DNA from 2 places in the Pseudomonas sp. S2_A10 genome. Region 1 is predicted to be linked to the other one. Evidence: predicted binding sites of a transcription regulator. Region 1 holds the regulator's gene; the other holds the start of a gene.
What was found. Region 1 encodes FliA, which starts transcription of late flagellar genes. Its sites were predicted from a motif close to CTAAAGTTTNNNNNNNNNNNGCCGNTAA; they were not measured.

Region 2: the regulator FliA is predicted to act here: its motif matches at 2,979-3,006, upstream of AB4N41_RS21835 (methyl-accepting chemotaxis protein).

The regions. Positions count from the first base shown of each region.
Region 1 is NZ_CP162773.1:3,643,013-3,648,871, reverse strand. It holds gene AB4N41_RS16430 (chemotaxis protein CheA) at 1-1,745, opposite strand, end outside; gene AB4N41_RS16425 (protein phosphatase CheZ) at 1,799-2,587, opposite strand; gene AB4N41_RS16420 (chemotaxis response regulator CheY) at 2,606-2,977, opposite strand; gene fliA (RNA polymerase sigma factor FliA) at 3,145-3,885, opposite strand; gene fleN (flagellar synthesis regulator FleN) at 3,882-4,712, opposite strand; gene flhF (flagellar biosynthesis protein FlhF) at 4,829-5,859, opposite strand, start outside.
Region 2 is NZ_CP162773.1:4,854,188-4,860,046, reverse strand. It holds gene AB4N41_RS21860 (FMN-dependent NADH-azoreductase) at 1-76, opposite strand, end outside; gene AB4N41_RS21855 (LysR substrate-binding domain-containing protein) at 203-1,111, shown strand; gene AB4N41_RS21850 (MmcQ/YjbR family DNA-binding protein) at 1,108-1,467, shown strand; gene AB4N41_RS21845 (DUF1294 domain-containing protein) at 1,575-2,003, opposite strand; gene AB4N41_RS21840 (undecaprenyl-diphosphate phosphatase) at 2,000-2,830, opposite strand; gene AB4N41_RS21835 (methyl-accepting chemotaxis protein) at 3,135-4,769, shown strand.

The DNA of each region.
Region 1 (5,859 bases):
GACACGTCGGAGATCTCGGTCTTGGTCGAGAAACCCGGGGCGAAGATCAGGTTGTAGCACTCGGTATCGCTCAAGCGATCGGCCGCGTCCTTGTCCATCACACCGCGTTTTACCGCGATCGAACGCAGGACGTTCGGGTCCATGCCTTTGCCGTCGTCGGAGATCGACAGCAGGATATGGTCGCCTTCCTGCTCGGCCGCCAGCACCACGCGACCGCCACGGGCCTTGCCCGATGCTTCGCGTTCTTCCGGCGACTCGATGCCGTGGTCGACAGCGTTGCGCACCAAGTGGACCAGCGGGTCGGCCAGAGCCTCGACAAGGTTTTTGTCGAGGTCGGTTTCTTCGCCCACCAGTTCCAGGTTGATCTCTTTCTTGAGCTGACGTGCGAGGTCGCGAACCAGACGCGGGAAGCGCCCGAAGACCTTCTTGATCGGCTGCATCCGCGTTTTCATCACGGCGGTCTGCAGGTCAGCGGTGACCACGTCGAGGTTCGACACGGCCTTGGACATGGCTTCGTCGCCGCTGTTGAGGCCCAGACGCACCAGACGGTTACGCACCAGCACCAGCTCACCGACCATGTTCATGATCTCGTCGAGCCGCGCGGTGTCGACGCGCACGGTGGTTTCCGCTTCGCTGGCCGGCTTTTCTGCCGGGGCAGCAGCTGGCGCGCGGGCCGGAGCCGGTGCAGCAGCGGCGGCCGGTTTCGGCGCCTCGGCTTTCGGTTCAGGCTTGGCGGCAGGCTTCGGCGCAGCAGCGGCAGCCGGAGCTTTCGCCGCTGGCGTGGCGACGCTCGACACGGAGCCGGCAGTCGCAGCGCTGGCGTCAAACTTGCCTTTGCCGTGCAGTTCGTCGAGCAGCGATTCGAATTCGTGATCGCTGATCAGGTCACTGCCGGCCGCAGCGGCTGCCGGTGCAGCAGGTGCTGACGGGGCCGAAGCGATGGCCGATTCCAGCGCGTCAACGGCGAAGTTGCCCTTGCCGTGCAACTGATCGAGCAAGGCTTCGAATTCGTCGTCGGTGATGTCCGAGCTGTCGCCCGTAGCAGGCGCGGCCGGAGCAGCCGGCGCTGCTGGTGCCGCCGGAGCGACCGCATCGACAGCAAACTGGCCTTTGCCATGCAGTTGATCGAGCAGCGATTCAAATTCGGCGTCGGTGATTTCATCGCTGGCCGCCGTGTCGGCAACCGGCGCGGGAGCAGCAACAGCGGCCGGAGCCTCGGCCTGGGCCTTGACGGCATTCAGCGAGTCCAGCAGTTGTTCGAATTCGTTATCGGTGATGTCGTCCGAGGAGTCGCTTTCAACGACCAGTTCTTCGATCATCTCGGCAACCGGCGAAGCCGGGGCTTCATCCGCCGATTGCGGTTCGGCCAGACGCGCCAGCGCGGCCAACAGTTCCGGCGTGGCAGCGGTGATCGGTGCACGCTCACGGACTTCACTGAACATGCTGTTCACCGCGTCCAGTGCTTCGAGCACAACGTCCATCAGCTCTGCATCAACGCGACGCTCACCCTTGCGCAGGATGTCGAAAACGTTTTCGGCGATGTGACAGCACTCCACCAGCTCATTGAGCTGAAGGAAGCCGGCGCCCCCTTTTACAGTGTGGAAACCGCGAAAAATTGCATTGAGCAGATCTGCATCATCCGGGCGGCTTTCCAGCTCGACCAGTTGTTCGGACAGTTGCTCAAGAATCTCGCCGGCCTCAACCAGGAAATCCTGAAGGATCTCTTCATCGGCGCCGAAGCTCATTAATGGGGTGCTCCTACAGGTCTAAAAACCCAAAAAACCCGAATTCCGAAACTCTAGAATCCAAGGCTGGATAACAAATCGTCCACATCGTCCTGACCGGACACAACGTCTTCTCGTTTATCGGCATGAATCTGCGGACCTTCACCCTGCGAGAGATGTTTTTGTGGATCTTTTTCAGCAAGCATTGCGGCGCGGTCATGTTCGATGCCCGCAAAGCGGTCGACCTGACTGGCCATGAGCACGAGTTTGAGCAGATTGCTTTCGACTTCGGTGACCAGTTGGGTCACACGCTTGATCACTTGACCTGTGAGGTCCTGGTAATCCTGAGCCAGCAGGATGTCGTTGAGGTTGCTCGACACCGCACGGTTGTCCGTGCTGCTGCGTGACAGAAAACCGTCGACCCGGCGCGCCAGTTCACGGAACTCTTCAGCCCCGACCTCGCGACGCATGAAGCGGCCCCAATCGGCGCTCAACGTCTGCGCTTCATCAGCCAGACTGTTGACCACCGGGGTGGCGCTTTCCACCAGATCCATGGTGCGGTTGGCCGCGGCTTCCGTCAGCTTGACCACATAGCCCAGGCGTTCGGTGGCGTCGGTAATTTGCGACACTTCCTCGGCCTGCGGCATGTGCGGATCGATCTGGAAATTGACGATCGCACTGTGCAGTTCACGTGTGAGCTTGCCCACTTCCTGATACAGGCCGCGGTCACGGGTCTGATTGAGCTCATGGATCAGTTGCACCGCGTCGCCGAACTTGCCTTTTTCAAGGCTCTCGACCAGTTCGACCGCGTGTTTTTTCAGGGTCGATTCGAAATCGCCCTGTGATGATTCGTTATGCTCCATAGCTCCCCCGCGCATTCATCAGCCGATGCGTTCGAAAATCTTCTCGATTTTGTCTTTCAACGCTTGAGCCGTGAAAGGTTTGACTACGTAACCGTTCACACCGGCCTGAGCGGCCTCGATGATCTGCTCGCGCTTGGCTTCAGCAGTCACCATCAACACCGGGAGGTGCTTGAGTTTTTCATCGGCGCGCACGTGACGCAGCAGGTCGATACCGGTCATGCCCGGCATGTTCCAGTCCGTTACCAGAAAGTCGATGCTGCCGCTGTTGAGCACCGGAATGGCAGTGGTGCCATCGTCGGCCTCGACGGTGTTGGTGAACCCAAGATCGCGCAGCAGGTTCTTGATGATCCGCCGCATCGTTGAGAAGTCATCAACGATGAGGATTTTCATGTCTTTGTTCAATTCGACCTCCAAGCAGTCTTAAACGCGCCCAGCACCTGGACGCGCCACTTCAATCAATCGGCATAGCACTCGAAGTTTGTCTGGAGCACAACGGATCGAGACCGGCGCCGCTTATCACCGCACCAGCCTCGTTTCGCAGTGTCCCCACACTGCCTTCAGCGCGCTCGCCACTCCCCCAAACGCCCCCGCAGACGGGCCGCGCACTGGCTGTGTAACTGGCTGACCCGCGATTCACTGACGCCAAGGACTTCACCGATTTCCTTGAGGTTCAGCTCTTCGTCGTAGTACAGCGCCAACACCAGTCGCTCACGCTCCGGCAAATTGGCAATCGCGTCCGCCAGCGCCGCCTGGAAGCGTTCATCTTCCAGATCGCGTGACGGCTCCATATGAGCACTGGCGCCATCCTCGTGCAGCCCTTCGTGTTCGCCGTCCTGCAACAGGTCGTCGAAACTGAACAGGCGACTGCCCAAGGTGTCATTCAGAATCCCGTAGTAATCGTCGAGACTCAATTGGAGTTCGGCCGCAACCTCGTGATCTTTAGCGTCACGGCCGGTTTTAGCTTCAATCGAGCGAATCGCGTCGCTGACCATCCTGGTATTACGGTGAACCGAGCGTGGCGCCCAATCCCCTTTGCGCACTTCATCGAGCATCGCGCCGCGGATTCGAATGCCCGCGTACGTTTCGAAACTGGCGCCTTTGCTGGCGTCGTATTTGGTCGAGACTTCCAGCAAACCGATCATCCCGGCCTGGATCAGGTCTTCGACCTGCACGCTGGCCGGCAGGCGCGCCAGCAAGTGATAGGCAATGCGCTTGACCAGTGGCGCGTAACGCTCGATCAATTCGTATTGCGCGTCACGCGCCGACTTTTTGTAAAGATTCATGCCACTGGCGGTCATATCACAGGCCCTGCGGTTTGCTGCACGAGACGCTCGACGAAAAATTCCAGATGCCCGCGCGGGTTGGCGGGCAGCGGCCAGGTATCGACCTTCTGGGCGATGGCCTTGAAGGCCAGTGCGCACTTGGAACGGGGAAAGGCTTCGTAGACAGCGCGCTGCTTCTGCACTGCCTTGCGCACGCTTTCGTCGTATGGCACGGCGCCGACGTATTGTAGGGCGACGTCGAGGAAGCGATCCGTGACCTTGGTCAACTTGGCGAACAGGTTGCGCCCTTCCTGCGGGCTCTGCGCCATGTTGGCCAGCACGCGGAAGCGGTTCATGCCGTAATCGCGGTTGAGCAACTTGATCAGCGCGTAAGCATCGGTGATCGAAGTCGGCTCGTCGCAGACCACCAGCAACACTTCCTGGGCGGCGCGTACGAAACTGACTACCGAGTCACCAATACCCGCAGCGGTGTCGATCACCAGCACGTCGAGATTGTCGCCGATGTCGCTGAACGCCTGGATCAGGCCGGCGTGTTGCGCCGGGCTCAAGTGCACCATGCTCTGCGTGCCGGAGGCCGCCGGCACGATGCGAATCCCGCCCGGGCCTTGCAACAGCACGTCGCGCAGTTCGCAACGGCCTTCGATAACGTCGGCCAGTGTGCGCTTGGGTGTCAGCCCCAGCAGAACGTCGACGTTCGCCAGGCCCAGGTCGGCGTCCAGCAGCATGACCCGACGGCCAAGCTCTGCCAGCGCCAGCGACAAGTTCACTGACACGTTAGTCTTGCCGACGCCACCTTTGCCGCCGGTCACCGCGATCACCTGTACGGGATGCATGCTGCCCATGTTATTTCTTTACCTTGTCTTGCATAGACGGAGGCCACATTACTGGCTGCGCGTTCCTGATCGGAACAATGCGTGGCAGACCATCGATGTAGGTACAAAAACTGTTCATGATTACCTCAGCCAACCTGCTTGGTCGGGCTGTGATAGATATCAGCGAACATGTCAGCCATGGCTTCTTCGCTGGGTTCTTCCTGCATTTGCACGCTGACGGCGCGGCTGACCAATTGATGACGACGCGGCAGATGCAGATCATCCGGAATCCGTGGGCCATCGGTCAGGTACGCGACCGGCAATTCATGACTGATCGCCAGGCTCAACACTTCGCCGAGACTGGCCGTTTCATCCAGTTTAGTCAGGATGCAGCCGGCCAGCCCGCAACGCTTGTAACTGTGATAAGCGGCGGTTAGAACCTGTTTCTGGCTGGTGGTTGCCAGGACCAGATAATTTTTTGAGCGAATGCCACGCCCGGCCAGGCTCTCAAGCTGCATGCGCAACGCCGGATCACTGGCTTGCAGGCCGGCAGTATCGATCAAAACTACGCGTTTGCGTAGCAGTGGATCCAATGCCTGCACCAGCGACTGACCCGGATCGACGTGCGTTACCGGCACGTTGAGGATGCGCCCGAGGGTTTTCAATTGTTCCTGCGCGCCGATGCGGAAGCTGTCCATGCTTACCAGTGCAACGTTCTGCGCGCCGTACTTGAGCACATAACGCGCGGCGAGCTTGGCCAGCGTGGTGGTCTTGCCCATGCCGGCGGGGCCGACCATGGCAATCACACCGCCCTCTTCCAGCGGCTCGACTTCCGGCACGGCAATCATCCGCGCCAGGTGGGCCAACAGCATGCGCCAAGCCTGACGGGGTTCTTCGATATCGGTGATCATCGCCAACAGATCGCGCGACAGCGGGCCGGACAGGCCGATGCGCTGCAGACGGCGATACAGATTGGCCTGGGCCGGACGGCTGCCTTGCAGCTGATTCCAGGCCAGGGTGCCGAGCTGCACTTCCATCAGCTCGCGCAAGCTGTTCAATTCAAAACGCATCGAATCCAGTGCACGCGGATCGACACCCGCCGAGGCCTGCGCAGGCGCTGCGGCCGGGCGCGTCGGTGCGGCGTAGGTCGGCTCGCTCAGCGGTTCGGCAGCAGTCA
Region 2 (5,859 bases), 1.2 Mb from region 1:
CGACGACTTGACGGCTCAACTGACGGGAAGCCGAGTTGTCGCCGAGAATGCTCGAATCGATGTGCAACAGTTTCATGTGGGTTCTCCTGAAAGAATCGCCGGCGGCGACGGAATGGAGACAATCCTACGCAACAAACCAATAGCTGATTAGTCGCCGACAATGCGATAGTTCGTCCCATTGATAGAACGACTGGAAACGCGCATGCAGGACCTCAACGATCTCTACTATTTCGCCAAAGTGGTCGAAGCCGGCGGATTTGCCGCCGCCGGGCGCTTGCTTGGTATTCCCAAGTCACGGCTTTCGAGAAGAATTGCCGAGTTGGAAGAGCGCCTCGGTGCACGTCTGCTGCAACGCACCACTCGCCAACTGAGCCTCACTGCCGTGGGCGAACGCTATTTGCGCCACTGTCAGGCGATGCTGCTGGAAGCGGAAATGGCTGACGAGGCCGTGGCGAGCATGTCTAGCGAGCCTCGCGGGCGCTTGCGGGTATCGTGCCCGACCGGTCTTGCCCATGAAATGCTGCCGACGGTGATCAGCGATTTCCTCGGCAAGTTTCCTCAGGTGCAGTTGGAGGTCGTCCTGCTCAACCGCCGGGTCGATCTGGTCACCGAAGGCATCGATGTAGCGTTGCGTGTGCGCGATCACGGTGATGAAGATCCTTTGCTGGTCACCCGCCGCTTGCGTCAGGCCCAGGCGGTGGTGATCGCCAGCCCGGCGTTCATGCAAGGCAAGACGATCACTCATCCGCAGGACCTGAAAAACCTGCCGGTACTCGGCGCGCTGGAAGCCGACCGCATGGTTCATGTGCGTCTGCTCGATCAGCAAGGCAAGAGCGTCGATCTGAGCATGGAAGCGCGGCTGGGCATTGATGACTTCGTGGTGCGCAAGGCCTGCGTGCTCGCCGGTCAGGGCTTTACCGTGCTGCCGATGATGTTCTGCGAAACCGAATTGCGTAACGGCACACTGGTGCAAGTGCTGCCGCAATGGTCATTGCCTGGCGGCTGGCTGCAAGCGGTGTACCCGCACAGGCGCGGGGTAATGCCAGCGGTGCGCGCATGGATCGATCACTTGGTCGAATCGTTCAATGCATGCGGGGACAGATTTCTATGAAACAAGGAAGAATGAGCGAAGCCGAGGTCGCCGAGTTTTGTCTGGCTCTGCCCGGCGCGCGGGAAGATTACAAATGGGGCGGCGTGCGGGTGTTCTCGATTGCCGGCAACAAGATGTTTGCCTTGCAGGGGCTGCGAGGAGATTCGCTGGCGTTCAAGGTCGACAAGGATCTGTTTCTCGGCCATTGCGACCGCCCGGGGATTCATCCGGCGCCGTATCTGGCGCGGGCGCAGTGGATCATCATGCACCCGCCCTACCCGCTGGGTGCCGAGGAATTGCGGGGACTGTTGCAGCGATCGCATCAACTGGTGGTGAGCAAGTTGCCTAAGAAAACCCAAATCGGCCTGCTTTTGTAAGCACGCAAATCCTGTGGGAGCGAGCCTGCTCGCGAAGGCGGTTTGTCAGCGAGGATGAGATTGCGTTCGCGAGCAGGCTCCCTCCCACAGGGGATTTTCGGTGCACGTTAGATCAGCGACAGCAGGTTCGATCCGAGGAAAATCTGGTCAATCCAGAACACCTGATGCAACAACACGATCGCCCAGAACAGAATCTGAAACGATACCTTGCGCGTTTTGTGCCGAAACACCTGCTGCGCGATCAAAGCGCCCGGCCAGCCACCCGCCAGTTCAACCGCATGCAGGATGTTTTCCGGCGTGCGCCAGGCATCGGCGCGGGCTTTGCGTTTGTCGGCCCAGTACAGAAAGAACGCCAGCACACTGACAATCCCGTACGCCGCCAGCGGCACCCGCGAGATGCCGCTGAGCCACATCGACAGCGAGCCGAACAGCGGCAGCGCGCAGACGATCAGCAGCACCACAAGCTTCAATTTCAAGTGCTGAACGCGCCCGCCTGAAGGTCGCCCCTCAGGGCGGCGCGTGCGGGAATCGTTCATGCCTTGGCCGCCGACCAGTCCACCCAGCCGAACTGCCAGGTGGCCAGAATGAACAGGCCGAACGCAATCCGGTACCAGGCAAAAGCTGCGTAGCTGTGGCTACCGATGAACTTGAGCAGGCCGCGCACAGCGATCATGGCGAAGATGAACGCCGTGACAAAACCAATGGCGAACACCGGGAAATCCGCCGGTACGAACAGGTCGCGGTATTTGTAACCGGAATACACCGCCGCACCGACCATGGTTGGCATGGCGAGGAAGAACGAGAACTCGGTGGCCGTCTTGCGCGACAGGCCGAACAGCAACCCGCCAATAATTGTCGAGCCGGAACGCGAGGTGCCGGGAATCATCGCCAGGCATTGCGCGAAGCCGATTTTCAGCGCGTCGGTCCAGCGAATCTCGTCGACGGTTTCGGCGTGGACTTCATGCTGGCGCTGTTCGGCCCACAACATGATGATCCCGCCGATGACCAGCGCCGCCGCGACGGTAATCGGGTTGAACAGGTATTCGTGGATCAGATCGGCAAAAATTACGCCGAGCACTACGGCCGGCAGGAAGGCGATCAGCAGGTTGGCGGTGAAACGTCGTGCGCTCGGCTGGGTCGGCAGGCCGATCACCACGTCGAGGATCTTGCGCCGAAACTCCCAGACCACCGCGAGGATCGCGCCGAGCTGAATGATGATGTTGAACGCCATGGCCCGCTCGCCGCCGAAGTTCAGCAAGTCGGCGACGATGATCTGGTGTCCGGTACTCGAAATGGGCAAAAACTCCGTCAGCCCTTCTACAACTCCTAGAATCAGTGCCTGCAAGGCGGTCCAAAGATCCATCAATCCCCCAAAGAGCGATGCACGCGGGCATGCCCCGATAGTATTTTTTCGTTCACTGCGTCCAGCGTAGCCGGTAAAAGCTGTAGCGATTGCGCGCGCACAGGATCCACACGAAACGGTAAAAATTCCGTGAAATATCAAAACCGGATTCAGGTTTTCGCGCGCGGGGCCGAAATCCTAACAGACAAGCCTTAATAGCGCTCCCCGCGTTAGGCGGCTCAAGTCGCGCAATCGCGAGCCCACAGCGGTGGCTGGATGCTGGCGATCGTTTATTACAAGAACAAGAATCCGGAGTGACAGCGTTATGAACAGCTTGCGCAGTGTGTCGATCAGCCGACGCTTGTGGCTCATCTTGATCGTGGCGGTGGTCATGTTGCTGACCTTGGGCGTGCTGATGCTCAAGCAGATCCATGACGACCTCTACCACGCCAAGGCGCAGAAAACCCAGCACGTGGTGCAGACCGCCAGTGGCCTGCTCACCTATTACCAAGGTCTTGAGACCGCTGGCACCCTGACCAGGGATGCCGCGCAAAAGCAGGCACTGACCGCGATCCGTGGCCTGCGCTACGACCAGAGCGACTACTTCTGGATCAACGACCTCACGCCCGTGATGGTCATGCACCCGACCAACCCCAAACTCGAAGGCCAGAACCTTTCGGCGATCCGCGACCCGGACGGCTTTGCGGTGTTCAACGAAATGGTCGCCATCGCCAAGGCCAAAGGCGCGGGCATGGTCAATTATCGCTGGCCGAAGCCGGGAGCGACTGATCCCGTTGCCAAGACCTCTTATGTAAAGCTTTTTGAGCCGTGGGGCTGGGTGATCGGCTCCGGCGTGTACGTCGACGATGTGCAAGCCGAATTCCAGGGGCAGATGATCAAGGCGTCGGCCATCGGCCTGGCGATTGCGCTGATCATGGCGCTGCTGGTGATTCTGATCGCACGCAGCATCGTCCGTCCATTGCAGGAAACCGTGAATGCGATGGCCAACATCGCCAGTGGCGAAAGCGACCTGACCCGCAGCCTCGATACCCATGGCAAGGATGAAGTCACCGAACTGGCCCATCATTTCAATGCCTTCACGGCCAAGCTGCGCCGAGTGATTGGTGATCTGCAGGTCTCGGCCAGCGCTTTGGGCCAGTCTTCCAGCGAGCTGGGTAACGATGCCTCGCAGGCGCAGCAGCGCAGCCAGCAGCAGTCGCAGCAGATGGAACTGGTAGCCACGGCGATCAATGAAGTTACCTACGGCGTGCAGGACGTGGCGAAAAACGCCGAACACGCCGCCGCAGAAATGCGCGATGCCGAAGCGCAGGCGCAACAGGGGCAGATCAATATTGACGGCAGCCTGCAACAGATCGACAAGCTCTCGGGCACGATCGATCAGGCGGTGGAAGTGATCCGCACCCTGGCAGCGGAGAGCACGCAGATTGGCAGCGTACTGGAAGTGATTCGTTCGATTGCCGAGCAGACCAATCTGCTGGCCTTGAACGCGGCGATTGAAGCGGCGCGTGCGGGTGAACAGGGTCGCGGGTTCGCCGTAGTCGCCGATGAGGTGCGCTTGCTGGCCCAGCGTACGCAGAAATCGACGGCGGAGATTCAGTCGATGATCGAGCGTTTGCAGAATCACTCGGAGGCTGCGGTGAAGGTGATCGGCGACAGCAGCAAGGCCTCGCAACTGACCATTGAACAGGCGGGACTGGCCGGAGCGAGCCTTAATGCGATTGGCCAGGCGTTACGTAATCTCAACGGTCTCAATGCGTCGATTGCCAGCGCTACGCTGCAACAGGCGCAGGTGGTTGAGGACATCAACCAGAACGTCACCCAGGCGGCCGGGCTTTCCCATAGCACCGCGTTGGCGGCTGAGCAGTCCAGTGCAGCCAGCCTGCGGCTTGGGCAACTGAGCGAACAGCTCAACGGGTTGCTGCGCCAGTTCCGGGTCTGACCGGTCACCGAGGTGAGCCCACCCCTCACCCCAGCCCTCTCCCCGAGGAGAGGGAGCAGATCACTGCGCTTTTCATGATCTGCGTTCGACGCGATATTCCAGGTCGGCGTACCTCGACCAAACAACGCGCTCAGTTCCCTCTCCCCTCCGGGAGAGGGTTAGGGTGAGGGGCTTTTGATCGCAGATCACTGGGCTTTTCATGATCTGCGTTCGACGCGATATTCCAGGTCGGCGTACCTCGACCAAACAACGCGGTCAGTTCCCTCTCCCTCCGGGAGAGGGTTAGGGTGAAGGGCTTTTGATCGCAGATCACTGCGCTTTTCATGATCTGCGTTCGCCGCGTTATTCAAGGTCGGCGTACCTCGACCAAAACAACGCGGTCTGTTCCCTCTCCCCTCCGGGAGAGGGTTAGGGTGAGGGGCTTTTGATCGCAGATCACTGGGCTTTTCATGATCTGCGTTCGACGCGTTATTCCAGGTCGGCGTACCTCGACCAAACAACGCGATCAGTTCCCTCTCCCCTCCGGGAGAGGGTTAGGGTGAGGGGCTTTTGATCGCAGATCACTGGGCTTTTCATGATCTGCGTTCGACGCGTTATTCCAGGTCGGCGTACCTCGACCAAACAACGCGATCAGTTCCCTCTCCCTCCGGGAGAGGTCTCTACAGTGAGGGGCTTTTGATCGCAGATCACTGGGCGTTTCATGATCTGCGTTCGACGCGTTATTCCAGGTCGGCGTACCTCGACCAAACAACGCGCTCAGTTCCCTCTCCCCTCCGGGAGAGGGTTAGGGTGAGGGACTTTTGGTCGCAGATCACTGGGCGTTTCATGATCTGCGTTCGACGCGTTATTCCAGGTCGGCGTACCTCGACCAAACAACGCGATCAGTTCCCTCTCCCTCCGGGAGAGGGTTAGGGTCGGGCTTTTAATCGCAGATCACTGCGCTTTTCATGATCTGCGTTCGACGCGTTATTCCAGGTCGGCGTACCTCGACCAAACAACGCGATCAGTTCCCTCTCCCCTCCGGGAGAGGGTTAGGGTCGGGCTTTTGATCGCAGATCACTGGGCGTTTCATGTTCTGCGTTCGACGCGT